Regions from separate parts of the Neisseria brasiliensis genome, predicted to be linked through region 2. Evidence: predicted binding sites of a transcription regulator. Region 2 holds the regulator's gene; each other region holds the start of a gene.
The links. Region 2 encodes FNR, which switches genes on or off when oxygen is low (the NO sensors DNR and NnrR bind a similar motif). Its sites were predicted from a motif close to TTGATNNNNATCAA; they were not measured.
Positions count from the first base shown of each region.

Region 1: a site for FNR is predicted at 1,871-1,884, ahead of pflB (formate C-acetyltransferase). Genes of this name have one in related genera too.
Region 3: a site for FNR is predicted at 2,326-2,339, ahead of GJV52_RS02415 (formate/nitrite transporter family protein). Genes of this name have one in related genera too.

Region 1 is NZ_CP046027.1:2,015,185-2,020,988, reverse strand. Features, by position in the region: gene pflB (formate C-acetyltransferase) at 1-1,745, opposite strand, end outside; gene GJV52_RS10035 (adenylosuccinate synthase) at 2,011-3,309, opposite strand; gene GJV52_RS10030 (ATP phosphoribosyltransferase regulatory subunit) at 3,333-4,487, opposite strand; gene iscR (Fe-S cluster assembly transcriptional regulator IscR) at 4,850-5,296, shown strand; gene GJV52_RS10015 (IscS subfamily cysteine desulfurase) at 5,329-5,804, shown strand, end outside.
Region 2 is NZ_CP046027.1:1,680,104-1,685,907, reverse strand. Features, by position in the region: gene thiL (thiamine-phosphate kinase) at 1-757, opposite strand, end outside; gene GJV52_RS08465 (OmpA family protein) at 1,041-1,784, opposite strand; gene GJV52_RS08460 (CysB family HTH-type transcriptional regulator) at 2,228-3,178, shown strand; gene fnr (fumarate/nitrate reduction transcriptional regulator Fnr) at 3,262-3,996, opposite strand; gene hemN (oxygen-independent coproporphyrinogen III oxidase) at 4,140-5,546, shown strand; gene GJV52_RS08445 (DUF1289 domain-containing protein) at 5,670-5,804, shown strand, end outside.
Region 3 is NZ_CP046027.1:455,078-460,881, forward strand. Features, by position in the region: gene GJV52_RS02405 (Re/Si-specific NAD(P)(+) transhydrogenase subunit alpha) at 1-856, shown strand, start outside; gene pntB (Re/Si-specific NAD(P)(+) transhydrogenase subunit beta) at 868-2,253, shown strand; gene GJV52_RS02415 (formate/nitrite transporter family protein) at 2,397-3,188, shown strand; gene GJV52_RS02420 (formate dehydrogenase subunit gamma) at 3,281-3,952, opposite strand; gene fdxH (formate dehydrogenase subunit beta) at 3,952-4,866, opposite strand; gene fdnG (formate dehydrogenase-N subunit alpha) at 4,878-5,804, opposite strand, start outside.

The DNA of each region.
Region 1 (5,804 bases), 340 kb from region 2:
ACCAAATCACAAGCGATTTCGTCAACACGGTCGTCATTGTTACCGAATTGCGGATATTCGCCTTCGATTTCAAAGTCAACCGCAACGCCGTTTTCATCGCGAATCGGTTTCACTTTAGCATATTTGATGGCAGACAGCGAGTCGGCTGCCACAGACAAACCGGCAATGCCGCAAGCCATGGTGCGGATGATGTCGCGGTCATGCAAGGCCATCAGCGCGGCTTCGTATGAGTATTTGTCGTGCATGTAGTGGATGATGTTTAAGGCGGTGACATATTGAGTTGCCAACCAATCCATGAATTGATCCATGCGGGCAAATACGGTGTCAAAATCCAATACTTCATCCAGAATCGGGTCAGATTTAGGACCTACCTGCTCTTTCGATTTTTCGTCCACACCGCCGTTGATTGCGTACAACAAGGTTTTGGCCAAGTTAGCACGCGCACCGAAGAACTGCATTTGTTTACCGATAATCATCGGGCTCACACAGCAGGCAATCGCGTAGTCATCGCTGTTGAAATCAGGGCGCATCAAATCATCGTTTTCGTATTGAACTGATGAAGTGTCAATCGAAACTTTGGCGCAGAATTCCTTAAAGCCTTGCGGCAATTGCTCAGACCACAAAATAGTGATGTTTGGCTCTGGTGAAGGACCCATATTGTAAAGGGTATGCAATACGCGGAAGTTGCTTCGGGTCACTAAGGTGCGGCCGTCTAAGCCCATACCGCCAATCGATTCGGTTGCCCAAATCGGGTCGCCTGAGAACAATTGATCGTATTCAGGGGTACGCAGGAAGCGTACCATACGCAGTTTCATCACCAAATGGTCAATGAATTCTTGCGCTTGGCTCTCGGTAATCAAGCCTTTTTGCAAATCGCGCTCGATGTAGATATCCAAGAATGAGGATACACGACCAAACGACATGGCGGCACCGTTTTGCGATTTCACGGCAGCCAAGTAAGCGAAGTAAGTCCACTGAATCGCTTCTTGCGCATTGGTCGCCGGTTTAGAAATATCGTAGCCATAAGACGCTGCCATTTCTTTCATTTGCGCCAAGGCATTGTATTGGTCGTTGATTTCTTCGCGGCGGCGGATTACTTCCTCCAAATTCACGCCGTTTTCCAAATCTGCTTGCAATGAGTTGTATTGATTCAGTTTGTCTTTCATCAAGAAATCAATACCGTACAAAGCCACACGGCGGTAGTCGCCAATGATACGACCGCGACCATAGGCATCAGGCAAACCGGTAATCACGCCTGATTTGCGGCAACGGCGGATATCAGGGGTATATACGTCAAACACACCTTGGTTGTGTGTTTTACGGTATTTGGTGAAGACTTCTTCGACTTCAGGATTCAAATCAACGTTATAGACCTTACACGCATCTTTCACCATTTTCAGACCGCCAAACGGCATGATGGCGCGTTTCAAAGGCTCATCGGTTTGCAGGCCAACGATGGTTTCCAAATCTTTGTCGATATAACCCGGCGCATGGCTGGTAATACCGGAAACCACTTGCGCATCAATTTTATAAGGCTCGTGGGTACGGTTTTCAACTTTGATGCCTTCCATCACTTCTGCCCACAATTTAGTTGTGGCTTCAGTAGCCGGCGCTAAGAAGCTGGCATCGCCTTCGTAAGGTGTGTAGTTTTTCTGAATAAAGTCACGAACATCTACGCTGGTTTCCCAGTCGCCGCCTACAAAGCCTTCCCAACCTAATGGGCGTTCTTGTACATCAGCAGACATATCAAACTCCTATTTTAAATAAAGTAAAAGCAAAGTGAACTAGATAATTTATATATTAAGAATAGCACTTTTTGCCCTAAAGAGATAGGAATAAACATGAAATAAAACTACTTATCTAGCCCGAGTTGATTTATATCAAGTCCGATTATAGCTACTTAAAACTACATTTAGATTACCCTGAAATTTTCTAAAAATCGGCGTAGAATAAAATAATTCAGCCCTTAAAATCTTGTCGATTTTAAGGGCTGAATTTCAGACGGCCTCGTTATGCAAACGGATGATGCAGCACAATGGTCTCTTCACGATCAGGGCCAGTCGAAACAATCGCCACCGGCGCGCCGCAGATTTCTTCAATGCGCTTCAGATAGGCTTTGGCATTCTCCGGCAAGGCATCGTATTCTTTCACGCCAAAAGTGGATTCCGTCCAGCCTGGCATGGTTTCAAAAATCGGTTTGCACAATTCCACAGTATCGGAGCCGCAAGGCAGGATGTCGGTTTTGCTTCCATCCGGCAATTCGTAGCCGATGCAAATCTTGATTTCTTCGATACCGTCCATCACGTCCAATTTGGTGATACACATACCGGAAATACCGTTTACCTGAATCGAGCGTTTCAAAGCGGCGGCGTCGAACCAACCGCAACGGCGTGCACGGCCGGTAACCGAGCCAAACTCATGACCACGTTCGGCCAAACCCGCACCCACTTCGCAGAACAATTCCGTTGGGAACGGACCCGAGCCCACGCGTGTGGTGTACGCTTTCACGATGCCCAACACATAATCCAACATTTGCGGACCCACACCGGCACCGGCAGAGGCCGCACCGGCCAAGCAGTTAGACGAGGTCACAAACGGATAAGTACCGTAGTCGATGTCAAGCAAGGTACCTTGCGCACCTTCAAATAGCAATTTTTCACCGGCTTGTGATTTATCGTTCAACACGCGTGATACATCGGTAATCATCGGTACAATGCGCGGCGCCACTTTTTCAATCACCGCCATCACGTCTTCCGCTTTTACCGGCTCAGCACCATGCAAATGTTGCAACTGAACATTATAGTAAGCCAAAATCGCTTCTAACTTTTCAGGAATTTTGTCCAGATTCAGCAAATCGCCCACACGAATCGCGCGACGAGCCACTTTGTCTTCATAGGCAGGGCCAATACCGCGGCCGGTGGTGCCGATTTTGCCTTTGCCGCGAGACGCTTCACGCGCCTGATCCAAGGCAATGTGGTAAGGCAGAATCAAAGGAGCAGTCGGCGCAATTTTCAGACGGCCTTCTACGTTTTTCACACCGGCGGCGTTCAATTCATCAATTTCACCCAGCAATGCTTCCGGCGAAACCACCACACCCGAGCCGATGAAGCAATCCAGTTGCTCATGCAAAATACCGCTTGGAATCAGGCGCAAAATGGTTTTTTTACCGCCTACCACCAAAGTGTGGCCTGCATTGTGGCCGCCTTGAAAACGCACCACGCCAGTGGTTTCTTCTGCCAACCAGTCAACAATCTTACCTTTACCTTCGTCGCCCCATTGCGCGCCGATTACGACAACATTCTTAGCCATAAATCAAAATCCTGATCTAAAAATTAATTAATTTCAATGATTTTCCACTCACCGTCGATTTCTTTCAGACGGCCTGCAATATCTTTTGAGCCATTGTGTTCCATGCCGTAATCAACAATCACACACTGACCTTGTTCACGCAAATCTTCAATCGCCTGTTTGGCATTGAGCACATCTTTTTGCGCCACCATCACCACCGATTGGCGATCGATTTTTGGCAAGCGACCGATAAAGCTGCGTAAGTCGAAACTGAATCCGGTGGCCGGACGCGAACGCCCAAAATATTCGCCCAATCCATCATAACGGCCACCACGCGCGACAGCATCATGGCTTTTCGAGCCATAAGCAGCATACAGCAAACCGGTGTGGTAATTATCAACACGCAATTCCGATAAGTCGATGTGCACATTTTGCTCAGGGAAGGCATCGCAAATCGCTTGCAATTCATCTAAAGCCTGACCAACAGCAAACAAATCCGGCAATTTAGCACGTGCTTCAGTTAATACTTCACGGCCACCATATAAGCTTGGCAACAAAGTAAACGCTTTTGCCCACATGCCGTCTAGTTTCCATGCTTTCACTTCATTGGCTACGGCTTGGGCATCTTTATCCTGCATTAAAGCCAATAATTGCGCAGCTTGCTCTTCATTTAGTTGCGCTGCCTGCGCCAAAGCACGAAACACGCCAACATGCCCCAAAGACAATAGCAACTCACCCAAATCGGCGATTTTCATGCTTTTGAGCATCAAGTCAACGACTTCAATATCAGCAGCGATATCAGTAAAGCCGTAAAGCTCCGCCCCGACCTGCAAAGGCTCACGCGTTTTCAGAAAACCGTCAGGACGCGCATGCAATACCGAACCGGCGTAACACAAACGGTTAATGCCGTTATTGGCAGAAAGCAAATGCGCATCGATACGTGCTACTTGCGGGGTAATGTCCGCGCGGATACCCAATTGGCGGCCGCTGATTTGGTCGGCCACGCGGATGGTTTTCAGCGACAAGCCCGCATCGATGTGGGTAAGCAGCGAATTGCTGTATTCCATCAGCGGCGGCTGCACCAATTCATAACCGTGCACGCGGAATAAAGCCAACAATTGCTCGCGTGCGCTTTCCAATTGGCGGGCATTTGTCGGCAAAACATCAGCAACATGCTCGGGTAATTGCCAAGATTGCATGATTGTGTACCTTTTGTAAACATAAGTAAGGCTGCTTAAGCTTAAAATCAGACGGCCTATACGGCCTTCCCGTGTATCCTGATTTTAAATTTAAACAGCCCCTGATGATGGCGCAAACCATCGAGTTATTAAAATCAGACTTTAACACAAAAATTACATTTGTGCAGTTGCTTTTCAATCTTACAAGGCCGTCTGAAATGTTCAGACGGCCTATCCATATTCTCAACGTCTATTACGACTTGAAAGAAATCAATGTCACGATTAAAACAAACAATCGCCAAGCCTTGCCACATACTTGACTAAACTACTCAGATATTAGAAAATTGACCTATGATAAAAAAAGCCACACACAGGCACATACCATGAGACTAACCACTAAAGGCCGCTTTGCCGTGACGGCCATGATCGACTTGGCGATGAACGCACAAACCGGCGCCGTCAAGCTCAGCGCCATCAGCGAGCGGCAAAGCATTTCCCTCTCTTATCTCGAACAGCTTTTCAGCAAGTTGCGTCGTGCGCAATTGGTGGAAAGCTTGCGCGGCCCGGGCGGCGGTTATATTCTGGCTGCCCCTGCCTCTGAAATCAATATTGCCCAAATTATCGAAGCGGCTGAAGACAAGCTCGACGCGACCCAATGCAGCAGCAAAGCCAACTGCCACCACGGTGTCCCTTGCCTGACGCACGATTTATGGGAAAATCTCAATACGACCATCAACAATTATTTGAGCAGCATCACCCTGCAAAGCATTATTGAGAAAAAGCATACTGAAAACGACGGCAAAGTCGTCACGTTTACACACATCCATTAAACTACCCGATATATAAAAAGAAAGAGCAAACCATGTCTGTTAACACCCCTGTATATTTAGACTATGCTGCGACCACACCGGTTGACAAACGCGTTGCCGAAAAAATGATTCCTTATTTAACCGAATTATTCGGCAACCCAGCTTCCAACAGCCACAGCTTTGGCTGGACTGCTGAAGAAGCGGTTGAAGAAGCACGCGCCAACATCGCAGCTTTGATTCACGCCGATCCGAAAGAAGTCGTGTTTACCAGCGGCGCCACCGAATCCAACAACTTGGCCATTAAAGGCGCGGCGCACTTCTACAAAAGTAAAGGCAAACACTTAATCACCGTGAAAACCGAGCACAAAGCCGTGCTCGACACCATGCGCGAATTGGAACGCCAAGGCTTTGAAGTGACTTATCTGGATGTACAGGAAAACGGCTTGGTAGATTTGGAAGTGTTGAAAGCCGCCATCCGTGAAGACACCATTTTGGTTTCCGTAATGTGGGTCAACAACGAAATCGGCGT
Region 2 (5,804 bases):
ATTGCAGCCATTCTTTGCGTGGCAATACTTTTTTTAATTGCGGCAAAGTCGGTATTTCATCCGCCCAAATTTCTGCACCAACATTCGATGCTGTCAAAATATGGTCGATATCTTGTGCCAAGCCATCTGAAACATCTTGTGCTGCATGTGCAAAATTCAATATTGCCTGTCCCAATCGCACACGCGGCATAGGCCTTAATAATTCCGCTTCACACAGCTGAAAAACTTCCGAAGGTAAATCACATTGTTTCAACAAGCAATTTAAAGCCGATGCGGCCAAACCAATCTTTCCGGAAACCCAAATATCATCACCAACTTGTGCAGCATCACGTCGCAGAGATTTTCCTTGCGGCAACTCCCCCACAATAGTGACATTAAAAACCAAGTCACCACGCGTGGTATCTCCGCCGATTAAAGTCACGCCGAAGCGTTGCGCCAAATCAAAAAGACTGTTGCAAAAACGACGCAACCAATCTTCATTCAATTCAGGCAAGCCTGCACTCAACAAAGCCCATCTGGGTTGAGCACCCATAGCCGCCATATCAGAGAGATTAACCGCCAGCACTTTCCATGCCAAATCCTCAGGTGCAACATTTTCAAAAAAATGCCTATTTTTTAGAAGCATATCCGCACTAAAACATAAATCATATTCGGCTTGCGGGCGGATAATGGCAGCATCATCACCAATCCCCAACACCACCTGATGGTCTTGCTGCTGGTTCTGCAGATATTTTCGAATAAAATCAAACTCTGTCATTTAAAGTCCTGAAAATTAAACCACATTTACAAGAAGAAAAACAATACTAGTAAAATTTGTTTTTATGTAAATAATTAAACTACTTAATTGATATAACATTATTTTAACGTAAAATCAAGCATCTGTATTTATCAGAAAATTCAATTTAAATCATATGCTTAATGATAAATTCAATATGCCGACAGTTAATCCTGTTCCCTTATTAAATTAAGTTTGATGATCTACCTATCCAAAATATTGCAAACAAAAAACCCCGCTAGCGCGGGGTTTTTAATCAGCCTACTTAAGGTTTGGTGTAACCATGTACGCGGCTGTGCGGAGAAGGAATCCAACCATCATCTACTGCTGGACGTTCGCCTTGCACAGTACCAGGAGCAACTTGTTTAGTTACCAAGCTGCGGATTTTCACGTCAACGCGACGATCCGGCTCAATACATGCAATCAGAGCAGCACGACGTTTCGCTTTAGAAACTTTTTTGCCCAGGTTAGCCACTTCAGCTTCACAAGTAGCAGTCATACGAGTTTGAGATTCACCCAGACCTACAGCAGAGATTTTGCTAGAAGGTACGCCACGGTTAACCAAGTAGTTAGCCACGGTGTTCGCACGACGCTCAGACAGAGCTTGGTTGTATTGCTCAGAACCCATAAAGTCGGTGTGACCTTCAACACGTACGGTTTGTACGTTGGTGTTGCTCAGACGCTGAGCCAAAGCATTCAGGTTTTCTTGAGCTTCAGGACGCAGAGTATCTTTGTCGAAGCTGAACAAAGTCTTAGCAGACAATGAAACAGTTTCATCAGCATATTCTGGCTCTTCAACTTTAGCAACGGCATCGCCACACTCAACACGGCCTTGAGTGGCTTTGTCGAAGTAGGTGTTTTTCCAGCATTCGCCGTAGTTGTTGCGCACGACTTCTTGAGATTTGCTGCTTACGGTGTAACCGTGTTTGGTATGCGCTTCACTTGCCATTGCGGTGCCAGAAGCCACCAAGGCAACAAACAATGCGCTTAATTTCAGCTGTTTGGTCATTTTATTCCCTCATCAAAATTGTTATGCAACGGATGCATAATACACCGTCACAACTTTACCAATATACAGGCCGCAGCATATAAAATGGCGGCAAATCGGATATATCAGGTTGCACTATAAAGAAGCCGAGGGCAAACTGTCAATACTCGATGCCTCTGAACAATCATGAAACTGCCTGCTTCCTGACTACCAATCATGCCGAAAAATCAAACTTGTGTCATTTATTTATGGATAAATCCCCATAAGGTTTGCTCTATCGTTGTACAAAAGCAACAACCATTTCAAAGTGCGATGATGGCTTCTTAAAACTTTCTGATGGAGAATTTAGATACTTCTTGAAAAAACAAAAGCTTCCCAAAGAAAGCCGATTCACGCCGACAAAATTAAATAAAATATGCTAAATTACGCCATATTTGTCGCACAATATCCACAACTCAAATACCATGAAATTACAACAATTACGCTACGCACTCGAAGTTTACCGCCATAATCTGAATGTCTCCGAAGCAGCCGACGCACTGTTTACTTCCCAGCCGGGTATTTCCAAACAAATCCGATTACTGGAAGAAGAGCTGGGCATTCAGATTTTTATCCGCAGCGGTAAACGCGTGGTTTCAGTTTCCCAGCCGGGCAAAGCAGTGTTGGAAATTTCCGAGCGCATTTTGCGTGATGTGCAAAATATCAAAAACATCGGCAGCGAGTTTACCGACCACGATAGTGGCGCACTCACCATTGCCACAACCCATACACAGGCACGTTATGCCCTGCCGCACATTGTGGCTGATTTTGTAAAGCGTTATCCCAGAGTTAATCTTACCATCAAACAAGGCAGTCCTTCGGCTATTGCGCAGATGGTCAGCAACGGTGAAGCCGACATTGCCATTATTACCGAAAAGCTCGACGACCATCCTGAATTGCGCAAACTTAATTGTTACGACTGGAATCATGCGGTGATCGTGCCTAAGAACCATCCTTTACTTGATTGCAGAAATCCGCTCAGCATTGAAGATTTGGCCAGCTTTCCGTTAATTACTTATGAATTCGCCTTCCATTCTAGCAGCAGCATCGCGCGTGCTTTTACCAAAGCCAAGCTGGAGCAGCCGGAAGTGGCTCTAGCCGCTGCTGATACCGACGTGCTAAAAACGTATGTCAAACTGGGCTTAGGCGCGGGCTTGATGGCAAAAATGGCTTACGATCCGCAAGCCGATCAAGATTTGGAATTGATTGATGTGGCTCATTTGTTTGAGCCGTCACCCACTTGGATTGCTATCCGTTCAGATACTTATTTACGCGGCTATACTTATGACTTTATCGAGATGTTTGCACCTCATTTAAACCGTGAAAATATCGACCGTATCTTGTATACACCGATTATGGAGGACTTCTCCATTTAAATTAGCGCGTTTGTTTATTTCCCTAAAGATAAAAGGCCGTCTGAAACACACAACTTCAGACGGCCTGTTGACATTTTCAGCCCTTACATAGCATGCGCGCAGCCGGATACCATTTTTTTCAAGGCCTGCGAGTCGAGAATCTTGATGTGTTTATGTTCCACTTCAATCAAACCTTCGTGATGGAATTTCGACAACGTGCGGCTGACGGTTTCTAGCTTCAAACCCAAATAGCTGCCGATTTCTTCACGCGACATGCGCAGGATGAAATCATTGGCGGCAAAACCGCGCGAATACAAACGATTCGATAAATTCAACAAAAATGCGGCCAAACGCTCTTCGGCACGCATATTGCCCAACAACAGCATCACGCCTTGATCACGCACGATTTCGCGGCTCATCAAGCGGAAAAAGTGGGTTTGCAGGCTTGGAATGTTTTGTCCCAACTCTTCCATGTGGGCAAACGGCAATTCACACACTTCACTGTCTTCCAAGGCCACGGCATCGCAGCTGTGGACATGCGAACAAATGCCGTCCATACCGATCAATTCGCCCGACATAAAGAAACCGGTCACTTGGTCGCGTCCGTCTTGGCTTGCCACCGTGGTTTTGAAAAAACCGGCACGAATGGCAAACAAAGAAGTAAACGGTTCGCCGGCGCGGAACAGATATTCGCCTTTTTTCAGACGACGGCTCTGACGGATAACGGCATCCAGCTGGGAAAATTCGTTAGGCATCAAACCAACCGGCAAACAAAGTTCACGCAAAGAACACGTCGAACACAATGCTTTCAATTGATGTGTAGAATTGTGTGTGGCCATAAAATACCTTTTTTATAAAACTTCTTACTGACTGAGCTTCTCTTGACTCATATCAAGACAGGTTTATCATAATGTGGCATTCTAGCAAACTAAATCGAATTTTACTAATTCGTTAAACAAAATATAAGCACAACACGACCATCATGAAAATAATTCCGATACAAAACAACGAACTACCAGAATTTGACCGCGACTTGATTGCCAAGCTTCCGGCAAGCGGCCCACGCTATACGTCTTATCCCACCGCCGACCGCTTCCACGATGGCTTTCGCGAAGCCGAATACACCCATGCGCTGCACTTACGCGGCCTAGGTGCGCTCAACAAACCTTTATCGCTTTATATCCACATTCCATTTTGCAATACCATCTGCTATTACTGCGGCTGCAACAAAATCATCACCAAAGACAAAACCCGCGCCGATGCTTATATTGAGTATCTTGAGCGCGAAATGGAATTGCTCTCCCCACATCTCAACGGCCGCCATCAATTGGCACAACTTCACTTCGGCGGCGGCACACCGACCTTCTTGAGCGACGACCAGCTTGAGCGCGTGTTTGAGATGATTCGCAAGCATTTCCAGCTGATGCCCAACGGCGAATATTCCATTGAAATCGACCCACGCAAAGTCAGCCGCGAAACAGTGCACAAACTCGGCAAACTCGGTTTCAACCGCATGAGCGTGGGCATTCAGGATTTCGATCCGAAAGTGCAGGAAGCGGTCAACCGCATTCAAAGCTTTGAAGAAACCAAAGAAGTGATTGATGCCGCACGCGAAGCCGGCTTCAAATCCGTCAGCGTCGATTTGATTTACGGCTTACCACATCAATCGGTAGAAAGCATGAAAGCCACTATTGATACTGTGCTCAGTCTCGATCCCGACCGCTTGGCGCTGTATCACTATGCCCACCTGCCACATATTTTCAAACCGCAGCGCCGCATCGACACCAATGCTGTACCGGGCAGCGAAGAGAAGCTCGATATGCTGCAATACTGCGTGCAAACTCTCACCGACCGCGGCTATGTGTTCATCGGCATGGATCACTTTGCCAAACCTGACGACGAGCTTTCCATCGCCCTGAAAGAAGGCTGGTTGCAGCGTAATTTCCAAGGCTATTCAACCTATGCCGATTGCGATTTAGTAGCCATCGGCGTGTCCAGCATCGGCAAAATCGGCAGCACCTATGCCCAAAACGAGCGCGACATCGACGCCTATTATGCCGCCATCGATGAAGGCCGCTTGCCGATTATGCGCGGCTACCAGTTGAACCAAGACGACTTATTGCGCCGCAACATCATTCAAGATTTGATGTGTCGCTTTTCATTGGATTTCCAAATTTACGAAAGCGTGTTCGGCATTCCATTCCACCAATATTTTGCCGATGAATTGGCCGACTTGCAGAATCTGGCCGAACTCGGCTTGCTGCGCTTGAAGCCGCACGGTCTGACTGTGACCCCGGAAGGCCGTTTCCTGATTCGCAATATTGCCATGGTATTCGACTACCACTTGCGCCATAAAGAAACCACGGCGAAATATTCGCAAACCGTGTAAAATGTTTTGCTTCATGACAAGGCCGTCTGAAACATATTCTGCTTTCAGACGGCCTTCTCCGTATCTCATTGACTTTACATCAATAACCGCCTACCATGACAGAAAAATGACATTTTCCCCACCATGCAACAGCCCGACTTCTTCACCATTCCCAGCCCGTGTATCGGCGTATGCGAAGCCAATGCCAAAGGCTATTGCAAGGGCTGCTTGCGCAGTCGTGAAGAGCGGCTCTATTGGCAGCAGATGAGCGATGAGCAA
Region 3 (5,804 bases), 1.2 Mb from region 2:
AGTGATGAGCGAAGAATTCATCGCTGCGGAAATGAAGCTGTTTGCCGAGCAAGCCAAAGAAGTCGACATCATCATCACCACCGCCGCCATTCCGGGCAAACCGGCGCCGAAACTGATTACCGCCGAAATGGTGCAATCGATGAAACCGGGTTCGGTGATTGTCGATTTGGCAGCAGCCACCGGCGGCAACTGCGAATTAACCCGTCCGGGCGAACTCTTTATCACCGACAACGGCGTAAAAATCATCGGCTATACCGATATGGCCAACCGCTTGGCGGGACAATCTTCCCAGCTTTACGCCACCAATTTGGTGAACTTGGCCAAACTGCTCAGCCCGAATAAAGACGGCGAAATCACGCTGGATTTTGACGATGTGATTATCCGTAACATGACCGTGACGCGCGATGGCGAAATCACTTTCCCGCCGCCTGCGATTCAAGTTTCCGCCCAGCCGCAAGCCAAGCCGTCTGAAAAAGCCGCGCCGATGGCCAAACCTGAGCCGAAACCTGTTCCATTGTGGAAAAAACTCGCCCCTGCGGTGATTGGCGCGATTCTGATTTTGTGGATTGGTGCCGTCGCCCCTGCTGCCTTTCTGAACCACTTTATCGTGTTCGTTTTGGCTTGTGTGATTGGCTATTACGTAGTGTGGAACGTATCGCACTCGCTGCACACACCACTGATGTCGGTGACCAATGCGATTTCGGGCATTATCGTGGTCGGTGCGCTGCTGCAAATCGGCCAAGGTCACGGCTTTGTGTCGTTTTTGGCGTTTATCGCGGTATTAATTGTCAGCATTAATATCTTCGGCGGCTTCTATGTTACCCGCCGCATGTTGAATATGTTCCGCAAAGGATAAGGGGTTACGATATGTCTTTAGGTTTGGTTACTGCGGCCTACATCGTCGCCGCAATTTTATTTATTTTCGCGCTGGCCGGTTTGTCAAAACAGGAAACCGCCAAGCAAGGCTGTTATTCCGGCATGGTCGGCATGGCGATTGCCTTATTTGCCACCATTTTCAGTGAGCAGTCTTCCGGCCTTTTCTGGGTTGTGTTGGCAATGGCTGCCGGTGCCGCCATCGGTATCTACAAAGCCAAAAAAGTCGAGATGACCGAAATGCCCGAGCTGATTGCCCTATTGCACAGCTTCGTCGGCTTGGCCGCGGTGTTGGTTGGTTTCAACAGCTTTATTTACCCGGGTGATGTACCTTCGGATATGCACACCATTCACTTGGTGGAAGTATTCTTGGGTGTTTTCATCGGTGCGGTGACGTTTACCGGCTCGATTGTGGCCTTTGGCAAACTCAACGGCAAAATCAGCAGCAAACCGCTGCAACTGCCGGCCAAGCATAAGCTGAATTTGGCCGCTTTGGTGGTGTCGTTTATTTTGCTGTTGGTGTTTGTATCAGCCGACGGCAGCTGGTTCGCCCTGATTGTGATGACCTTGATTGCCTTGGCTTTCGGCTGGCATTTGGTCGCTTCCATCGGCGGAGCGGACATGCCGGTGGTGGTGTCGATGCTGAACTCATACTCCGGCTGGGCAGCGGCAGCAGCGGGCTTTATGCTGTCTAACGATTTGCTGATTGTGACCGGTGCGCTGGTCGGTTCCAGCGGTGCGATTCTGTCGTACATCATGTGTAAAGCGATGAACCGCTCGTTTATTTCCGTGATTGCCGGCGGTTTTGGTTCAGACAGCACGGCAGCCGCAACGGGCAGCGGCGAAGTGGGCGAATACCGCGAAATCGATGCTGCCGGTGTAGCCGCTTTGCTGAAAGACGCGTCCAGCGTCATCATCACGCCGGGCTACGGCATGGCGGTGGCACAAGCGCAATATCCGGTGGCTGAAATCACCGAGCTGCTGCGCCAAAACGGTACGCAAGTGCGCTTCGGTATCCACCCTGTCGCCGGCCGCTTGCCGGGTCACATGAACGTATTGCTGGCCGAAGCCAAAGTTCCTTACGACATCGTGTTGGAAATGGATGAAATCAATGATGATTTCGCCGAAACCGACGTGGTATTGGTGATTGGTGCCAACGACACCGTCAACCCTGCCGCGCAAACCGACCCGAATTCACCGATTGCCGGCATGCCGGTGTTGGAAGTGTGGAATGCTAAAGAAGTGGTTGTGTTCAAACGCTCGATGAATACCGGTTACGCCGGCGTGCAAAATCCGCTGTTCTTCAATGAAAACAGCGTGATGTGTTTCGGCGATGCGAAGAAAACCGTCGATGATATTTTGGCCGAACTGAAGAAATAAGCCGAAATCAACTTGAGGCCGTCTGAAACGTTTCAGACGGCCTCAATTACATGGAATAACAAAAATACACCCTTGAGTTATATCAAGCGCGATAGCATTCTGCCACCGTAAAATAATGCTTGTATTCGATACGGACAACAAACATGAGTGATTTATACCCGCATGAAATCCTGCGCGCGACCGCTGATAAAGGCGTCGCAAAAGGCAACGGCGACGCGCTGCAACTGAGCGTCTTGGGCTTTTTGGGTGGCGCATTTATTTCCATCGGCTATCTGGCCTACATCCGCGTGGTCGGTGGTATGCCGGAAGAAATGGGCAGCTTGGCTACCCTACTCGGCGCAGCGGTTTTCCCCATCGGCCTGATTTGTATTTTATTGGGCGGCGCAGAATTAATTACCAGCAATATGATGGTGTTGCCTGTGGCCGTGATGATGAAAAAGATTACCACCGCCAAATGGCTGCGTAATTGGCTGATTGTATCGCTGGCGAATGTGCTCGGCGCATTTTTTGTGGCATGGTTTTTCGGCCATTTTTTGGGTTTGACCGAAGGCTGCTACTTGCATGAAACCATTGCCGTGGCGCAAACCAAAGTATCGGCGGATTTTGCGCATGCTTTCGTATCCGGCATTGGTTGTAACTGGATGGTGGCGATGGGCGCATGGTTGTGCTACGGTGCGCATACTTACGGCGGTAAGATTTTGGCGATTTGGTTTCCGATTATGATTTTCGTATTAATCGGTTTTCAACACGTTGTCGCCAATATGTTTGTGATTCCGGCAGCGATTTGGGGCGGCGCCGATATTTCTTGGGCGCAGTTTATGCACAATATGGTGTCGGTTTATTTGGGTAATGCAGTCGGCGGCTCAGTATTCGTCGGCATGCTTTATGTATTGGCTTACCGTAAACAGGCACAAGCAGCTGATTCTGCACATTAATCAAACAACAAAAGGCCGTCTGAAAAAATATTTTTCAGACGGCCTTTTACTATGCCATAACCCGATGATAATGCTCAGGCTAGGCTAAACCATTACAGTTTGTGTTGATTGTTGACATCGGTGATTGGCGTTTCAACCGTTTTTTCATCGGTTTTGGCCATCACTTCACGATACCATCTTGGGTGGTGTTTCTTCGCCCATTGTTGCGAAACCACACCTTCGGTCATGGCGCGAACCGTGCCCTTAACCCAAATCGCTGCGTAAACGTGCACGATAATACCGGCAATCAAAACAATCGCGGCACCGGCATGGAACAACAACGCCAAACGAATCACCGGGATCGGGAACATCTCGGCAAAATACGGACGCCATGCGATGACACCGGTAATCACCAATACCAGCATACAAGCCGTCATCAACCAGAACATGCCTTTCTGACCGCCGTTGTATTTGCCGACGTCACCCACTTCATGGCCTTTCAAAATGGTGGTCACCGACTTCATCCATTTCACATCTTCTTTATCGAAGAAGTTGAATTTCCAGTAACGGAAAAACTGAATGAAAAAGCCGATAAACATCACCACACCGATAAACGGGTGCAAAATCCGCGCCAATTGCGGCGTACCAAAAATGCCGGTCAACCAGAAAAATGCCGGATAGAAGAATGCCAAACCGGAAATGGCCAGCAAAATAAAACACAAGGCAACAACCCAGTGATTGATGCGTTCACTGCGTTTGTAACGCTGAATTAACTTTGGTTTCATTATGCATCCTCCTCACCGTGCAAGATTTTACCGTCTTTGCCGATGACTTCAGGTTTATCTTCGTCTTCGCGGTTAGGGCCTACGGTAATGTAGTGCATCCAACCGGCAACCGCTGCCGCAGCAATACCGAATGTTGCCAAAGGCTTGAGCAAACCTTTCCATACTTTCACGGTTGGGCTGATGCTTGGATTTTCAGGCAAGCCGTTGTAAAGGTTAGGTTTGTCGGCATGGTGCAAGACATACATCACGTGCGTACCGCCTACCCCTTGCGGGTCATACAGACCGGCATTTTGGTAGCCGCGGTTGTTCAAGTCTTTAATGCGCTCTTGAGCCACTTCTTTCATGTGCTCTTTGCTGCCGAACTGAATCGCGCCGGTCGGACAGGTTTTCACGCAAGCAGGCTCTTGACCGACAGCCACGCGGTCTGAACACAAGGTACATTTGTACGCACGGTTGTCTTCTTTGTTGATGCGCGGAATGTTAAACGGACAGCCTGAAATACAGTAGCCGCAGCCGATACAGTTTTCCTGATGGAAATCGACGATACCGTTTTCATACTGAATAATCGCACCCGGTGAAGGACACGCTTTCAGACAGCCCGGATCGGCACAGTGCATACAGCCGTCTTTACGAATCAGCCATTCCAGTTTGCCGTTTTCTTCGGTTTCACTGAAGCGCATCACTGTCCAGCTTTTTGCGGTCAAATCAATCGGGTTGTCGTATACGCCGACGTTTTCACCGATTTCGTCACGGATGTCGTTCCATTCCGAACACGCCACCTGACAGGCTTTACAGCCGATACAGGTGCTGACGTCGATTAATTTTGCCACTTCAACCGGTTTACGCACCTGAGGCGATGGCGTAATACCCGATGTTGCAGAGCGGCGTTTGATATCTAATGATTGTAATGCCATTGTTCCGCTCCTTACGCTTTCTCAATATTAACCAAGAAGGTTTTGTATTCAGGCGTTTGCGTGTTACAGTCGCCCACGAAAGGCGTCAGCGTGTTCACGATATACTGCTTCTGACCTGATACGTTTTCCCAACCGCCGTGCAACGGAATACCGACTTGGTGAACGGTTTTACCATTGATGGTCAATGGTTTCACACGTTTCGTTACCACGGCTTTGGCCTTGATATACGCACGTTTGGAGCTAACTTTGACCCAATCGCCTTTCTTAATGCCTTTTTCGGCAGCCAATTCTTCACTGATTTCGATGAATTGCTCAGGCTGGGCAATCATCAGCAGCTTCACAGACTTGGTCCAGAATTGGAAGTGTTCAGTCAGGCGGTAAGTGGTGCCGACATATGGGAACTCTTCAGCCGTACCGATACGGTCTTTCACGCTGTCAAACAAACGCATGGCAGGTGATTGAACCACTTTCGGATGCAGCGGGTTGGTGCCAATCGGTGATTCCAAAGGCTCGTAGTGCTCTGGGAACGGACCGTCAACCAGCTTGCGTTGTGCAAACAGACGACCCACACCTTCTTCGTTCATAATGAACGGATTCATACCGCTGCCCGGTGCTTCATCGCCTTTAAAGTCGGCTACGTCGGCACCAGTCCATTTTTTACCGTCCCACTCAATCAACACGCGGTTCGGATCCCAAGGTTTACCGTTCGGATCCAAGGATGCGCGGTTGTACAGAATACGGCGGTTGGCAGGCCATGCCCATGCCCAGCGTGGAGTGTTGCCCAAACCGGTATCGGTGTTGTCACGACGGTCCATTTGGTTACCGGCTTGTGTCCATGAACCTGAGAAAATCCAAGTAGCACACTCGGTGGTACCGTCATCACGCAATTGCGAGAAGCCGTCGAGCAATTCGCCTTTTTTACGGATCACATTGCCATT